Regions from separate parts of the Agromyces sp. Y558 genome, predicted to be linked through region 2. Evidence: predicted binding sites of a transcription regulator. Region 2 holds the regulator's gene; the other holds the start of a gene.
What was found. The regulator HspR, encoded in region 2, represses chaperone genes until heat shock. The targets are predictions, from matches to a motif close to AAGTTGAGTCNNNNNGACTCAACTT.
Positions count from the first base shown of each region.

Region 1: the regulator HspR is predicted to act here: its motif matches at 4,257-4,281, upstream of AC1C2T_RS08060 (ATP-dependent Clp protease ATP-binding subunit).

Region 1 covers NZ_JCAIUH010000001.1:1,718,581-1,726,341, forward strand. The annotation lists gene AC1C2T_RS08045 (SMODS domain-containing nucleotidyltransferase) at 71-1,057, opposite strand; gene AC1C2T_RS08050 (SAVED domain-containing protein) at 1,170-2,336, shown strand; gene AC1C2T_RS08055 (GmrSD restriction endonuclease domain-containing protein) at 3,020-4,135, opposite strand; gene AC1C2T_RS08060 (ATP-dependent Clp protease ATP-binding subunit) at 4,299-6,959, shown strand; gene AC1C2T_RS08065 (matrixin family metalloprotease) at 7,077-7,761, opposite strand, start outside.
Region 2 covers NZ_JCAIUH010000001.1:587,315-595,075, forward strand. The annotation lists gene AC1C2T_RS02755 (hypothetical protein) at 1-204, opposite strand, end outside; gene AC1C2T_RS02760 (DUF2017 family protein) at 385-876, opposite strand; gene clpS (ATP-dependent Clp protease adapter ClpS) at 873-1,163, opposite strand; gene AC1C2T_RS02770 (class I SAM-dependent methyltransferase) at 1,391-2,734, opposite strand; gene AC1C2T_RS02775 (hypothetical protein) at 2,835-3,551, shown strand; gene AC1C2T_RS02780 (saccharopine dehydrogenase NADP-binding domain-containing protein) at 3,564-4,595, opposite strand; gene AC1C2T_RS02785 (heat shock protein transcriptional repressor HspR) at 4,682-5,098, opposite strand; gene AC1C2T_RS02790 (DnaJ C-terminal domain-containing protein) at 5,108-6,112, opposite strand; gene AC1C2T_RS02795 (nucleotide exchange factor GrpE) at 6,232-6,831, opposite strand; gene dnaK (molecular chaperone DnaK) at 6,834-7,761, opposite strand, start outside.

The DNA of each region.
Region 1 (7,761 bases), 1.1 Mb from region 2:
CGAGGGTTCTCGTTCTGTATTCGTTTGAACTCCGCCCACGCAATCTTCTGCCACGGCGTGTGCTCGCCGCTCACCCCGCTCGCCCGGAGAGTGACGCGGCACCCACCACGGGGGTGGCCGCCTTTCCGAAGCGACCGCTGCTCTCGGTGGTCGCTGGGGCTCTGAACCCTTCACCGAAGATCGCCTGCCACTTCCGGACGCTCTCGTCCTTGTCCGTCTCGTTGTACGCGTCGATCATTTCGGCGGCGTGCACATGGATGCGCTGCCGGAAGAAGGAGTAACTCACGTCGCTCCAACGATGGTCGAACGTGCGACCTGATCCGGACGGGTCCGCGATGGACGGCCGGTTCGGTCGTGCCTGCAGCCACTCGTCGAGGTCCGTGACGAGATTCACGAGCGTGGTTGGGACGTCTGAGTAATAACCAGGATTCAGTATCGGCTTGAGGCCGTCGACCCGGTCGCCGAGGAGAGTGGTGAGTATGACCGACCGGGTGCCGGTGAAGGAATTCTTGTGATCGCGCAGGAACTTCATCAGTCGGATGGCTTTCCGCAAGTTGCGGTTGGTGATCTCGTCGCGTTCCCGCATCCAGTTAGTGAACCCCTGCGGGTTGGCGGGCTCCCACTCATTCTCGTCTCGGTTAACGATGTGCTGGCCGCTCAGGAGATGGATGGTGGGGACGATGTCGACATGGCAGGAGTTCGCGTAGACGAGCCGGACGCAACGGCACTTGCGAGTGTGCGGCATGTCTTTGTAGGTCGAATGTCTGTGGAGCGCCTTGTACACCTGGTCGATGTATTCAGCGGGCTCCCACCCTTCGACCTCGTCCATCACGAGCATGAAGTCCGCGTCGAACTCCTTGTCGCCGACCGGGTTGATGATGGTGCGGTGCGCCCATGAGCCCTGAGGTGACTTCCCTCGGATGTAGCTCCCGATCTCCTCGTCGTTCTGGAGCGCGCCATAGATGCTGTCGACGCGTTCAGACAGCAGGTTCAGCCGGAAGGGACTGAGATTCACCGTGTCGTTCAGCAACACGTCGAAGTGGTTCGTGAGATTCATTGATCCTCCTAGTCGGGTGAGTCGCCCTCCCGAGCGGGCACTCGATTTGGAGGAACTACACTGGTGTAACTATGCTACGCGCGACCACCGACATTGAAGCGGGGTGTCCCCTGTGAGCGAAACGACGGGCACCATCGAGACGATGAAGCGAGCTCAAATTCCCGAGCCAGTAAAACGGGCGATTTGGGCGAAGTCCGCCGGGCGCTGCGTGATCTGCGCGGAGTGGCTCATCGGGTCGGACTCGTACTTCTACTCAAAGCCGGTCGGCGAAATCGCACATGCCGTTGGCGCGACCGACGGGAACAGTTCTCCTCGCGGCGAGTCCGACCTCACGGAGCAGGAGCGCGCCGAAGAGTCGAACCTAATGCTGCTGTGCGACCCCTGCCACAAACAGGCCGACGACGCGTCACTTTCCGGTCACTACACCTTGGAGTTCCTCATGGCGAGCAAGGCGGCACACGAGAAGCGCGTGCGCCAGGTAACCAACTTCAGCACGCTCACGCCGACCGCGGTCCTCCGAGTCACCGGTGCCATCCGTGGTACGTACATGCCGGCGACGGACCGTGAGATCGCCGAAGCGCTCCGTCTCGCAAACCTGACCGCGTTCGGTGAGGACCCACGGGGCGAAACGGTCAACGTCGAATTGCCGGACGCCGAGTCCGAGCCGTGGGCGTGGGGGCGGGGCCAAACGAAGATCGATGAGGGCATGTCGGCCAGCATCAGCCAGTTGCAGCGGGGCTTCGCCGATACGCTCAGTGTGTTCGCCATCGCTCCGCTCCCGCTGCTCGTGTATCTGGGGTCCCGGCTCGACGATAAGTACGATGTGCAGCTGTTCGGCCGTTCACGGGGGGACGGCCCGCTCCTTTGGTCCTGGCTGGTCGAGGAGTCTCCAGCGCCATCGTTCAGCTTCGACTTTCGCGGAGCAGACACCGTTGCAAGCGAGGCCACTGTGATCGTGAACGTGTCGGGGCGCGTTTCGGCCGAGGCGCTCCCCACCGAGCTGGGCCGCCTCCCAATCGTCGAGCTGACCAGCACGCCCGGCGGGCCCTCAGTGCTGGAAGGGAAGGCCGGTGTCCAAGCGTTCGCAGCGGCTTGGCGCGACTGCCTCGCAGAGCTTGAACAGCGGCTGCCGGAGGTGACTACATTGCATCTGGTTCTCGCCGTGCCAACCTTGGCAGCCATTGAGATCGGGCGTGCCCGGATGCGAGACGTTCATCCCGCTTTCCACGTGTACCAGCGGAACGAGAATGGCTACGAGGTCGCCGTCACCGTTAATTAGCGGCAGACTAATTAGCGGCAGACGGGTATGGATGCGCTACGCGCACATCCGCCCGAGGATTGCAGCCAACTGATCGTCGAACCGCTTGATCCATCGCGCTGGGTTTAGCGGGTCGGAGATATCCTGAGCGCGTAGCAAACGACCGGGTGAGCCTCGGTGAGTTGTGCCAGTGAGGGCTTGAGCGGCGGTCTCGAACTTGTGAGCGGCATCGTCCGATGAGTGGGCTATACGGTGTCTAACTTGACCGATGCCCTCCAGCCAGACTCGTGATGACAAAAGTTCGGCCTCCACGGGCGAACTTGTAAGGTGGGTCGCGATCCGGGTTGCGGATTTCTGCGGGTCGTGCCAGAGAAGGTAGTCTCGTGGTCCGTAAAGCGCAGACTTGGCGTCCAGCTGGGTTTGGTAGAGCGTCTTGTCGCTGGGAGCTTGAGGGGTCCACGTCGGCGTTGAGGCGCGGGCCATCATCCGAATAGTCAGCTCCTCGATGACGACTTCCCATGAGGTGAAGATTCGAAGGAATGCGGCTTCGTAGAGGGCTTCCATCTGGGGCGCCCGTAGGTTGATTCGAACCTGAGTAGTCGGCGGGGCGAGCTGCCAGAGGGCCTCTGTGGCCCCGAGCCATTCGAGTGTCGACCTCGATTGCTTTGTAAACCGATCAATGGCCGGTTGAAGACTCGCCGGCATCAGCTAGCCAGATTCGCCTGGTCCCAGAGGGTTTCGAATCTCGTCATCCTCGGCCCAACGTTGTCAGTCTGGCGCGACGAGGCAATGAGGAATTCACGCTGCCAAGCGGGCAACTCCTCGATCGGTGCGCGTTCAACGAGCACGGCCGAGAGACGCTCCATTGCATCGCGGACATTCAGGGCTTCGTCGTCGGAGAATCGACGCTGTGGGCTGGTCATTGTGACGCCAGGAAGGCCATACATGTGGTGAGCGACGACCGCAAACAGCGAGTAGAACAACGGAATTCGTCGGAACTCAGACTCCGGGATCAGGTATCCGGCAATCTCAGAAACGTGATCGAGAATCGCGTCGAACCGGGCAGTGGTGTCGCGCCGCGAGAGGTACTCGGCAGGCAGCCCATTGCCTCGATAGTTCCACTGGACTGGACTCGCTCCCCAGTCCTCGTCGAGTCCGCTGTAGAAAGTGTCGATGCTTGTCTTCTTATCTTGAACGCCGTCAAGAAGGAGGATCGTCAACTCACTAACAAATTCTACCTCTAGCATCCGAGCGATCGACGTTTCAGAGAACAGCCTGGTGTCGCGCCAGAACCCGAGATGAGCTCGGCCGAGGTCGTACATCGTGTTCTTGAACGCGCCGAAGTACTTTCCGTTTCGGAGCTCCTGCTTATTCAACCCAACCGAGTAGGTGTTGATGCGGGCAAATATTTCTAGGACGGTTGAGTCGTCGATCGCGTCGTACTGAAATGCGTGGAACTTGTACATCTTTAGGTTTGCCGCGTCGGCTTCATCAAGTTCGGCAAACGACTTCCCTGCCCACGGCGCCTCGAGTGTTCGCGAAAGCCGGTACTTGCCCGCGATGAAGTCGAAGACAGCCCTCAAGCGCTGCTGGCCGTCGATGATCTCTCGGCGAGCAGTACCCGTTCTGCTTAGTCCAAGACGTACGTGGATGGGGGGAATTGGGTATCCGCGCAGCAACGAGTCGATGAAGTAGCTCTTTGCAGTCGGTTTCCAGACCGGACGACGTTGGAACTTGGGGCTCAGTTCGAGGCCCCCTGACTCATGCCATGCGAGCAGGTCTAGCGTCACATGCGTCGTCGGCGTGAGGGAGATCGTCATGGTCACATCATAGGGACGACGTTGCTGTCTCTCATTGGCCCTCGGCGGGTGTGACGACCGAGCAGATGCTCCGCGTCGTGGCGTTCGATCGATTGGGAATACCCACGCCCTCATCTTGTTGAACTTGAGCGTACCCAACTCAAGTTCTACTTCAGGAGGATTGGTGCCCGAAGACTTCACACCCCAGAACGGTGACGAAACCAACTCATTCGACGAGTTTCTGAACCGCTACCTCGAGGGCGAGCGCTCGCGCCAGGCGCGTTCGATCGACCTCAGCCGTTTCTTGACCGCGCGCACCCAGGGCATCCTGCAGCGCGCCGGCAAGTTCGCGCTCGAGCGCGGCCAGACCGAGCTCGACGCACTGCACATTTTGCGCGTGATCGTTGAAGACGACGCCGTCAAGCAGGCCATCGCCCGCATCGGCGTCGCCCCCGAGCAGCTCATCACCGCGACCGAGGCGCGGCTGCCCGCGGCGACTGATTTCGACAAGCTCAATCAGCAGGAACACAGGCTCAACCAGCAGGAGAAGGCGAACTCTGCCACGATCACGCCGAGTGCGAGCCGCGCGCTGTTCCACAGCTACCAGGTCGCGCGCTCGAGCGGATCGACGTACATCGACCCCGAGCACCTCTTCTTCGCGCTCGTGCTGGGGCAGGATGCTCCGGCCGGCCAGGTGTTGGCCCGCGCCGGTGTGACCGCCGAGGCGCTCACGCAGGGGATGCGGGAGACGGTTGACGCTGAGGGTGAGGGATTTCGACAGGCTCAATCCGCAGAGGGTGAGTCCGAGGCATCCGAGACGCCGATGCTCGACAAGTTCGGCACCGACCTCACGGAGCTGGCCGAGAACGGCGAGCTCGACCCCGTGATCGGGCGCGCCGACGAGATCGAGCAGACCATCGAGATCCTCAGCCGCCGCACCAAGAACAACCCGGTGCTGGTCGGCGAGGCCGGCGTCGGCAAGACCGCGATCGTCGAGGGCCTCGCCCGCGCGATCGTCGAAGAGCAGGTGCCCGAGGCACTGCTCGGCAAGCGCGTCATCTCACTCGACCTGCCCGGCATGCTCGCCGGCACCCGCTACCGCGGTGACTTCGAGGAGCGCCTCACCAAGACCGTGGACGAGATCGCCGCACACAAGGGCGAGCTCATCATCTTCATCGATGAGATCCACACCGTGGTCGGTGCGGGCGGCTCGGGCGATGGCGGTACCGACGCGGGCAACATCTTGAAGCCGCGACTCGCGCGTGGCGACCTGCACCTCGTGGGTGCGACGACGCTCAAGGAGTACCGCGTCGTCGAGAAGGACCCCGCTCTCGAGCGCCGGTTCCAGCCGGTGAAGGTCGGCGAGCCGAACATCGAAGACGCCGTGCTCATCATGCACGGTCTGAAGTCGGCGTACGAAGAGCACCACGGTGTCGAGTACACGGATGCCGCGTTGCGCGCCTCCGTCGAACTGAGCGCGCGCTACCTCACCGACCGGGTGCTGCCAGACAAGGCCATCGACCTCATCGACCAGGCCGGGGCGCGACTGCGCCTGCGGCTCGGCGTGAAGGTTGACGTGTCGGCGCTCATCGAGCGGCTCGCGTCGCTCGAGGCCGACAAGAACGCCGCCGTCACGGGCGAGCACTATGAAGAGGCCTCGCGCATTCGCGATGAGATCTCGAAGGTGCAGGGGAAGCTCGACGAGGCGTCCGCTCGTGGGGGTTTCGACAAGCTCAACCAGCAGAGTGACAAGCTCAACCAGCAGAGTGAGAAGCCCAACCGGCAGAGCGTCGTCATCGACGAGGCCGAGATCGCCGCGGTGATCTCGCGGGCCACCGGTATTCCGGTGAACCGCCTCACCGAGAGTGAGCGCGAGCGCCTCGGCGACCTCGAGGGCGAGCTGCACGGGCGCGTCATCGGCCAAGACGACGCAGTCACCGCGGTCGCCAAGGCCGTGCGACGCAACCGCACCGGCATGGGCGACGCAAATCGCCCGGTGGGCAGCTTCCTGTTCCTCGGGCCGACGGGTGTCGGCAAGACCGAGCTGGCGAAGTCGCTCGCGTCGTCGCTGTTCGACGACGAGACCGCCGTGATTCGCTTCGACATGAGCGAGTTCGGCGAGCGGCACACCGTGTCGCGACTCGTCGGAGCCCCTCCCGGATACGTCGGCTACGACGAGGCCGGCCAGCTCACCGAGCGCGTGCGGCGCAACCCGTACTCGATCGTGCTGTTCGACGAGATCGAGAAGGCGCACCCCGACGTGTTCAACCTGCTGCTGCAGGTGCTCGACGACGGACGCCTGACCGACGGCCAGGGCCGCACAGTCGACTTCCGCAACGCGGTGATCGTGATGACCTCGAACGTCGGCTCGGAGTTCCTCGCGTCGCGGTCGGGTGCGCTCGGCTTCGTCGCTGGGGCGGATGCCTCGGGCTTCTCCTCCGAGAAGGACCTGCGTGACCGTGTCATGGGCAAGCTGCGCGAGGCCATGCGCCCCGAGTTCCTGAACCGCATCGACGAGATCGTGCTGTTCAAGAAGCTCGACCAGCCGCAGCTCGAGCAGATCGTGCGCCTCATGCTCGGTGCCACCGAGCGTCGGCTCGCATCGCGCGAGGTCACCTTCGAGGTGACGGATGCCGCGGTGTCGCTGCTGGCCGAACGCGGCTACGAGCCCGAGTACGGTGCTCGCCCGCTGCGCCGGGTCATCCAGCGCGAGATCGATGACCGCATCGCGGACTTGTTCGTGAGCGGCGGCGTCGGTGACGGCGAGGGCGTGCAGGTGGATGCGGTCGACGGCGAGTTCGTCGTCGCGCCCGTGCCGAACGCGATCGTGCAGCTCGCCGCGTAATCGTCGGTCGAGTAGGCGCGCCAGCGCCGTATCGAGACCCCCCAACCCGAAGGCCCGGCCGCTCACGAGCGGCCGGGCCTTCGTGGCGCCGCGAGGTCGTCGCCCGGCGCCATCGGCTTACGTCGCGAACCAGCCGTAGGTCTCGGAGAACGCGTTGTCGTACTTCGGCAGGCTGCCACCGTCGGGCCAGGTGCGCGCGCGAGCGAGTCGGTGCTGGTGTGCACCGGAGGGTTCGCCCCACGCCCGCGCCCGGTACTGATCGTTGAAGCCGGCGGTGCCGATGTTCGTGAAGCTGCCGACCAACGCCGCCGTCGACTTTCCCAGCCCTCGATGAACTGAGAAGTACATGATGCTGTCGCAGTCGGTCTTGGCCGCATCGTTGTACGTTCGGGCCCGGGCCACGAGCCGATGCACCCCGCTCTGATCGCCCCATTGGTCCATGACCCTGAAGTCCGTCGCGCTCAGCGTCGCGCTCGTGCCGTCTGGTCGCTCGCCGATCGTGAGGTGCACGTTGGGGGAGTTCGCGACGTACGTGCCTCCGCCCACCACGTACCAGCGATTGAAGAGGTCGTTCGTGCTGCGCAGGTAGAGCATCCACTGCGCATAGCCCTGCGCGCCGCGCTCCTGGTCCCAGGCGTATGCGCGCATCAGTTCGACCGACGAGCCCTGGCGTTCACCCCAACAGGCAGCGACGAGCGTGCGCGGTGACGACGAGTCCTCCTTGGCGACGCTGAACGTCGAACCGACGATCGCGTACCCGACGGGCGAAGCGGCAGGTGGTGCCGCCGCGTGCGGATCGCCG
Region 2 (7,761 bases):
GAATTCGCCGAGCGATCCCGGGCCCGCGATCTCCAGGTCTCGGCCGAGGAAGACGAGCCAGGCGACGAGCCCGCCGACGACGAAGGTGGCGGCGCCGATGAGCAGGGCGATCGATTCGAGCGATTCGGCATTGGCCGCCGGATGCCGCAGCACTCGTGCGATCGACGACGGTTCGTGAGTGATGTTCGCGGTGTCTCGGCTCACGTGCTCAGCTTGCCATGATCCACCCGCCGGTCGAGGAGCGACGCAGGAGCGTCACCTCGTTGTTCGAGTAGCGACGCAGGAGCGTCACCTCGTTGGTCGAGTAGCGACGCAGGAGCGTATCGAGACCCGTAACCAGGTCTCGATACGGCGCTGGCGCGCCTACTCGACCAGCGGTGGTCTTCAGCCTTTGATCGGGTCGAGCACCTCGAGCATCGAGCCCTGCACGAACCCGGCCCACTCGTACGCCGCACGCAGGTAGTCGTCGCGGGTCTCGTCGGACTCGGTCTCGTCTTCGTCGACGATGCCGACCCGCTCGGCGAGGATCAGCCGCAGGTCGGTGAGGAACGTCAGCCAGCCCCACGCCTCCGACTGGTCGAGCTCGATCTGCACGAGCCCGGCCTGCACGTCGACGGCGGTCGCGTCGCGCACGCGCTGCGCCGCCTGGCGCTTGCCGTCGACGAGGTTGTCGCGGGTGTAGCGGGTGAAGTCGTGCGCCGCGGCCGCATCGTCGGGGTAGGCGTCGGGCAGCAGCCGGCCGAGCGCCGGGTCGTCGACTTCGCCGAGCAGCAGCACCGAGTCGACCTGGTCGGCGAGCTCGGAGAGGAGCATTGCCTCTTCGATCTCGAGCACGATGCGAACCCCCTCGCCGCCGCCGAGGCCCGCGACGATCACGGTTCGCCTTTCGCGACGGTCGCCTGGAGACCGTAGCCGTGCATCGCCTGCGCGTGCCGCTCCATGGCCTCGCGGTTGCCGGTCGCCACGATCGCCCTGCCCTCGGTGTGCACGAGCAGCATGAGGCGTTCGGCCTCCTCGCGGGGGAACCCGAAGTAGCTGCGGAACACGTAGCTGACGTACGTCATGAGATTCACGGGGTCATCCCACACGATCGTGCGCCACGGCACCTCGGCCGTGGCACGCACGGCGCGATCGGTGTCGAGTTGCTCGATGGTGGTCGTCATTGCTCAAGCCTGACACGATGCGGCGATGCCCGCATCCCGCAGGTAGCGTCGAACGGTGACTGAACGCATCGATATCGACGAGCGATCGGGCAACTCTCGGCGAGCGATGTGCTCTTGGGTCACGGCGCGGTCGGCGCGGTCGCGGGCGAGTCGCGCTCGGTGAGGATCAGCCGGTGGAGACCGACTTCATCGATCCGTCGCGCTTCTCGCGCTGATCGCGCGGTCGGTCACGCCGCCGCTCGTCGCGAGGCAGTGACCGTGAACTTCGCGTTGCGCGCGATCTGACGGGTCGGGCCGACGACGTGTTCGAGCAACGGCCGGTAGCGCAGGTGCGAGTTGAACACACACCAAAGCTCGCCGCCCGGGGCGAGCACGCGCGCGGCGTCGGCGAAGAGGTGGGCGGCAATGCCGGTCGAGATCGCCGCATCGCTGTGGAACGGCGGGTTCAGCACGATGAGCGGCTCGCTCGCATCGGCGAAGGACTCGAGGCCGTCGGCGTGCGAGACCTGCACCCGGTCGGTGACTCCGTTCGCCTCGGCGGTCAGCCGAGCGGATGCCGCGGCCGACGCCGAACGATCGGTCGCCGTCACCCGCAGCCCGGGTCGCGCTCGCGCGAGCCACGCCGCCACGATGCCCGTGCCGCACGCGAGATCGACAGCGGTCGGGGCATCCGGAACCGCGTCGGCCAGCTGCTCGAGCAGGAACCGCGTGCCGATGTCGATGCCGGTGCCCGCGAAGACCCCGCCGTGCGCAACGACCACGAGGTCGACGTCGTCATGCCGAGTGCGTCGCGGCCAGTTGCCATCCGTTTGTCGAGTAGACCCCGCGACCTGGTCTCGATCGGCATCCGTCGGTCGAGGAGACCCCGCGACCTGGTCTCCATCGGCATCCGTTGGTCGAGTAGGCGCGCCAGCGCCGTATCGAGACCCCGCGACCTGGTCTCGATCGGCATCCGTTGGTCGAGTAGGCGCGCCAGCGCCGTATCGCGACCCCGCGACCTGGTCTCGATACGCTCCTTCGTCACTCCTCGACCGACGAGGCAAGCGTGCCATCAACACGCGCGACTTCTGGCGCGCATGACTCACGTCCAACCGCTCGAAGTGCCGTGCGAGCACCTCGTTCATCGCGAGCGACATGTGCTTGATGCGACCGCCGGCGACGACCACGACGTCGCGATGGGCATTCGCCGCGATGAGCTCCGCCAGTTCGTCGAGCCGGTCGAGCGAGCGCGGCAATCGCAACACCACGAGGCGTGCGCCCTCGAAGAGCTCGGCGCCGAGCGGCATCGACTGCGCCGCACCCTCGAGCCGCAGTCGACGGGCGTTCTCGACGAGCGCGCGCTCACCCGTGATGAGGTCTTGGTGCACCCTGATACCGCGGGCCCCGGCATCCGCCGCAGCGAGCGCGAGCGCCCCGTACGAGTCGTCGACGACGACGAGTTCGCCCTCGCCGACCCCACCGATCATGGCGGCGGCTTCGTCGAGGATCAGCCGGTCCGCGGCATCCGATGCCTCGAGGCCCGGCCCTTCGACATCGGGGCGCCGCTGCAGCGCACCGAAGTCGAAAGCCATCCCCCAAGGGTACGCGGCGACCGATGCTCAACCGGTGCGCCTGGTCACGGACGATCTTGCTGGGTGCGGCGCTCGGTGAGGTTTGCTACTCTCGTGCCGCATGCAGGACGCACAGACCGGGGGACGGCGGGCGGCGCGACATGGAGTCGCGACGCCCGTGACGCGTACCCCGCGCAACGTGCGCTCCCCGCGCCGCTCGCTCGCGGCGGCGGCCGTGCTCTCGGTCATCGGGCTCCTCGCGGGCCTCACCCTGGCACCGTTGCCGCAGCCCGGCGGAGTACTCCCTCTCGCCTCGGCGAATACGCCGCACTCGGGTGACGCGCAGGATTTCAGCGTCGCAGCGGATGTCGCGGCGGCGGCCATCTCACACGAGTCCTACGTCGCGACCACCGGAGAGCAGGCTCTCGTCGCCGGTGGCACGAACGTCGACTGGGCCAAGCTCGTGCTCATCGAGGGCGCCTGGCCGGTCACCGAAGAGAACATCACGTTCATGATGCGCTGGATGCGTCAGGAGAACGGCGCCGACAACTGGTGGAACCGCAACAACCCCCTGAACAACGGGCAGGGTTCGGGCGGCGGCTCGGGACTCGGTAGCTACGCCACCCTCATGGAGGCCGCCTTCTACGCAGCGCAGAACCTGAAGTCGGGCCGCTACCCCGACGTCGATGCCGCACTTGCACGCGGTGATTCTGCCGACGCGACTGCGCAGGCGATCTGGGCGTCGGCCTGGGCGTCGAGCCACTACGGCAACGGCACCCACTGGAGCTCGCGGCCCTATGAGGTCATCGAAGCGCCCGCCTCGGCCTGGGGTCGCTGAGCTCAGCTGAGCTCAGCTCGGCAGGTCGACCGTCACATGCGGCGACAGTGAGCGGAGGAAGTCCGCGGCGTCGAACGCTGCGCCCGCCGAGACCACGCCAGTTGCGCGGGTGCGCCCGCTGAGCACTCGCTCGACGGCTTCGACCGCGAGCGGCGCCGTGACCGCGTAGATGTCCTGCCCTCGGGCGACGGCTCGCCGCTCGACGCCGGCCGCCCGCACCACGACGTCGACGACGAAGGTCTGGTCTGAGCGCCCGTGCTCATCGACGGCTGTGGGCGCAGGCGTGTCGACGCTCGCCAGATCGCGTGCGGCCTCCACGCTCATGTAAGTGCGGACCTCGCGAGCGGCGATGTGACTGGGAATGGTCACGACGTCGGCCATGGTGAACTCTGCGATCACGCGGCGCAGACCCAACGGCTCTGGGAAGCTCCACTCCTCCTCAGCGGTCGAGTCGTCGCGGTACTCGAGCGCGCCAGCGGTGAATCGCACGCGACGACCGGCACGCCGCTGTCCGGAGACCCGGCCGGCCACCCGCGTGCCCGCCGTGGGGTGCCAGCTGCTCAACCCGTAGGCGACGTGCACCTCATCGGCCGCGGCCGATTCCCCGATCGCCGCTGTCGCCAGCAGGTCGCCCAAGCCACCGAAGAACGCCATGGCCGGCAGTACGATCGTGCCCGCCGCCCGTGCGGCCTCGGCGTAGTCGGCGAACATCGACGCATTCGCCTCGATCTCCGCGGCAACATCGATGTACGGGATGCCCGCGCGGAGCGCGGCCTCGACAACCGGGCCCGCGGTCACCGCGAACGGGCCGGCGCAGTTGATGACCGCAGCGGCGCCCGCCAACGCGGCATCGAGCGCCGCAGGATCGTCGACCGTCGCCGGTCGCACGACGATCTCGCTCCACTCGGCGGCGAGTGCGGCCAGCTGCGCCCGGTCGCGCCCTGCGGCGATCGGCGTGAAGCCGCGCTGGAGGAGTTCGGCGACGACGAAGCGTCCCGTGTGACCGGTCGCTCCGTAGACGACGACCGTATTCGCTGTTCCCATGCCACCCTGATCTCTTGTTCCGACGAGTACATCGTGGCAGCTCGAGGATGCCCCGCGATCGGATGGATTCCCGGGATTCGGGTGGCCTACCCGCGTTCCAGCGGCCGCCACACGACGACGGCGTTCTCGCGTCTCATGCGAGTGCCGGCTCGAAGAGAAACGACTTCTCCGGCAGACCCTGCGGCGAACACGCGGCGCCCCGGGCGGTTCAGCATCTCGTCGGCGAGCGCGGCCTCGAGCTCGTGGACCCGCGCCCGCAGCGCGGTCACCTCGTCTTCGAGACCGAGCACCCGGCGGATGCCCTCGAGGTTCACACCCTCGCTCGAGAGTTGCGCGATCTCGCGCAAGTGCACGACGTCGCGCATCGAGTAGCGCCGCGACTTGCCCGCGGTGCGGGTGGGCGACACGAGCCCGAGCCGGTCGTACTGGCGCAGGGTCTGCGGGTGCATTCCAGCGAGTTCGGCGGCGACCGAGATGACGAACAGCGGGCTCATCTCGTTCATCTCCACCGCCTATGCCTTCGCCTTCGAGAGCAGCTCGTCGCGCGGATTCTCGTCGGGCAGTAGCGCGGCGAACTCCGCGAGCTTCTCCTCGGCGTCTTTCGAGAGGTGCGAGGGCACCGCGATCTGCACGACCGCGAGGAGGTCTCCTGTGCCCTTGGTGGTCTTCACGCCACGACCCTTGACGCGCAGCACGCGCCCGCTCGGGGTGCCAGGTGCGACACGCAGCTTGACGGGGTCGCCGCCGAGGGTCGGCACCTGGATGGTCGCGCCGAGCGCCGCCTCGGCGAAGGTCACCGGCACGTTGACCCGAAGGTTCAGGCCGTCGCGCTCGAACACGGGGTGCTTGCGCACGCTCACGGTGAGCACGAGGTCGCCGGGCTCGCCGCCGTCGGGCGACGGATGGCCCTTGCCGCGGAGCTTGATCTTCTGGCCGTCGGCGACACCGGCAGGTATGCGCACGGTGATCGGCTTGCCGTCGGAAGTCTGCAGGGTGATCTGCTCACCTTTGGTGGCGGTGACGAAGTCGAGGGTCGTCGACGCCGCGACATCCCGACCCTTCGATGGGCCGCCCTGACCGCGATAGCCGCCGCTCGGCTGGCCGAAGCGGCCGCCGCCGAAGAGCCCGCCGAGCAAGTCGTCGTAGTCGCCGCCCTGCTGGAACGTGTACGACTGGCTGCGGCCCCCGCCGCCCTGGCCGAACATGCCACCGAAGACGTCTTCGAAGCCGCCCGCACCGCCCGCGCCACCCGCGCCACCGGGCGCGGTGAACCGAGCGCCCGAACCCATGGCGCGAACCGCGTCGTACTCCTTGCGCTGTTCGGGATCGGAGAGCACCGAGTGCGCTTCGCTGATCTCCTTGAACTTCGCTTCGGCTGCGGCGTCACCCGCGTTGGAGTCGGGGTGGTACTTGCGTGCGAGCTTGCGGTACGTCTTCTTCAGCTCTGCGTCGCTCACGTCTTTGGAGACGCCGAGCACTTTGTAGAAGTCCTTGTCGAACCAATCCTGACTGGCCATCGGCACCTCCTCTTCTGAAATCTAGTCGTGTGTGTCGGTCGAGTAGCGCGAAGCGCGTATCGGGACTCTTGTGACGGGTCTCGATACGCTCCTTCGCCGCTACTCGACCAACAGGATCGTCACGCCTGCGGCGTCTTCACGACGACCTTCGCCGCGCGAAGCAGCGTGCCGCCGAGGGTGTAGCCCGTTTCGACGACGTCGGCGACCGTCTCGGTCTCGACTTCGGCGGATGGCTGCTGGAAGATCGCCTCGTGCCGCTGCGGGTCGAACGGCTCGCCGACCTCGCCGAACGCGGTGAGACCGAGCTTCTCGACCGCACCGCGCAGCTTCGCGGCGATCGTCGCGAATGGCGCGTCGCCCTCGAGGTCGCCGTGCTTCTCAGCACGGTCGAGGTCGTCGAGCACGGGCAGCAGTACGGCGACGGCCGCACCCACCGCACGCTCACGCTCGACCTCGCGGTTCGCTTCGGTGCGCTTGCGGTAGTTGGCGTACTCGGCCGTGATGCGCTTGAGGTCGGCGAGGTGCTCGTCGCTCGGCTCCTTCACCTCGGCCTGCGCCGCGTTCAGGATGTCGTCGACCGTGAGCACCTCTTCGTCTGCGCCATCGCCCGCCGAGCCCGTCGAAGCGGATGCCGCGGCATCCGTCTCGATATCGGGCCCTTCGGCCTGGATGAACTCGTCATCCAGACCGTCGTGCTCGTTCTCGTGCTGGTCGGACATGGCTACTTCTTCTCTTCGTCGTCGTCGATGACCTCGGCGTCGACCACGTCTTCGTCAGAGGACTGGTCGCTCTCGGCGCCCGACGCGTTCGCATCTTCGCCGGCCGCGGCGCTCGCGCCGGCCTGCTGGCCCTGCGCGTAGATCGCCTCGCCGAGCTTGCCCTGCGATGCGTTGAGCTTCTCGAAGGCCGACTTCACGGCCTCGTCGTCTTCGCCTGCGAGCGCCGACTTCAGCGCATCGACATCGCCCTGCACCTCGGACTTGACGTCAGCGGGAAGCTTGTCGTCATTGTCCTTGATGAGCTTCTCGATCGAGTAGACGAGCTGCTCGGCCTGGTTGCGGGTCTCAGCCGACTCGCGACGCGCCTTGTCTTCGGCAGCGTGCTCTTCAGCCTCGCGCACCATGCGGTCGATGTCGTCTTTCGGGAGGCTCGAGCCGCCCGAGATCGTCATGCGCTGCTCCTTGCCGGTGCCCTTTTCTTTCGCGGACACGTGCACGATGCCGTTGGCGTCGATGTCGAACGTGACCTCGATCTGCGGGATGCCCCGCGGCGCCGGCGCGATGCCGGTGAGCTCGAAGGTGCCGAGCGGCTTGTTGTCGCGGGTGAACTCGCGCTCGCCCTGGAAGACCTGGATCGCGACCGACGGCTGGTTGTCGTCGGCGGTCGTGAAGGTCTCGCTGCGCTTCGTGGGGATGGCCGTGTTGCGCTCGATGAGCTTCGTCATGATGCCGCCCTTGGTCTCGATGCCGAGGCTGAGGGGGGTGACGTCGATGAGGAGCACATCCTTGCGCTCGCCCTTGAGGACGCCCGCTTGGAGGGCCGCACCGACGGCGACGACCTCATCGGGGTTGACGCCCTTGTTGGGCTCCTGGCCGGTCTCTTTCTTGACGAGCTCGCTGACCGCGGGCATGCGCGTCGACCCGCCGACG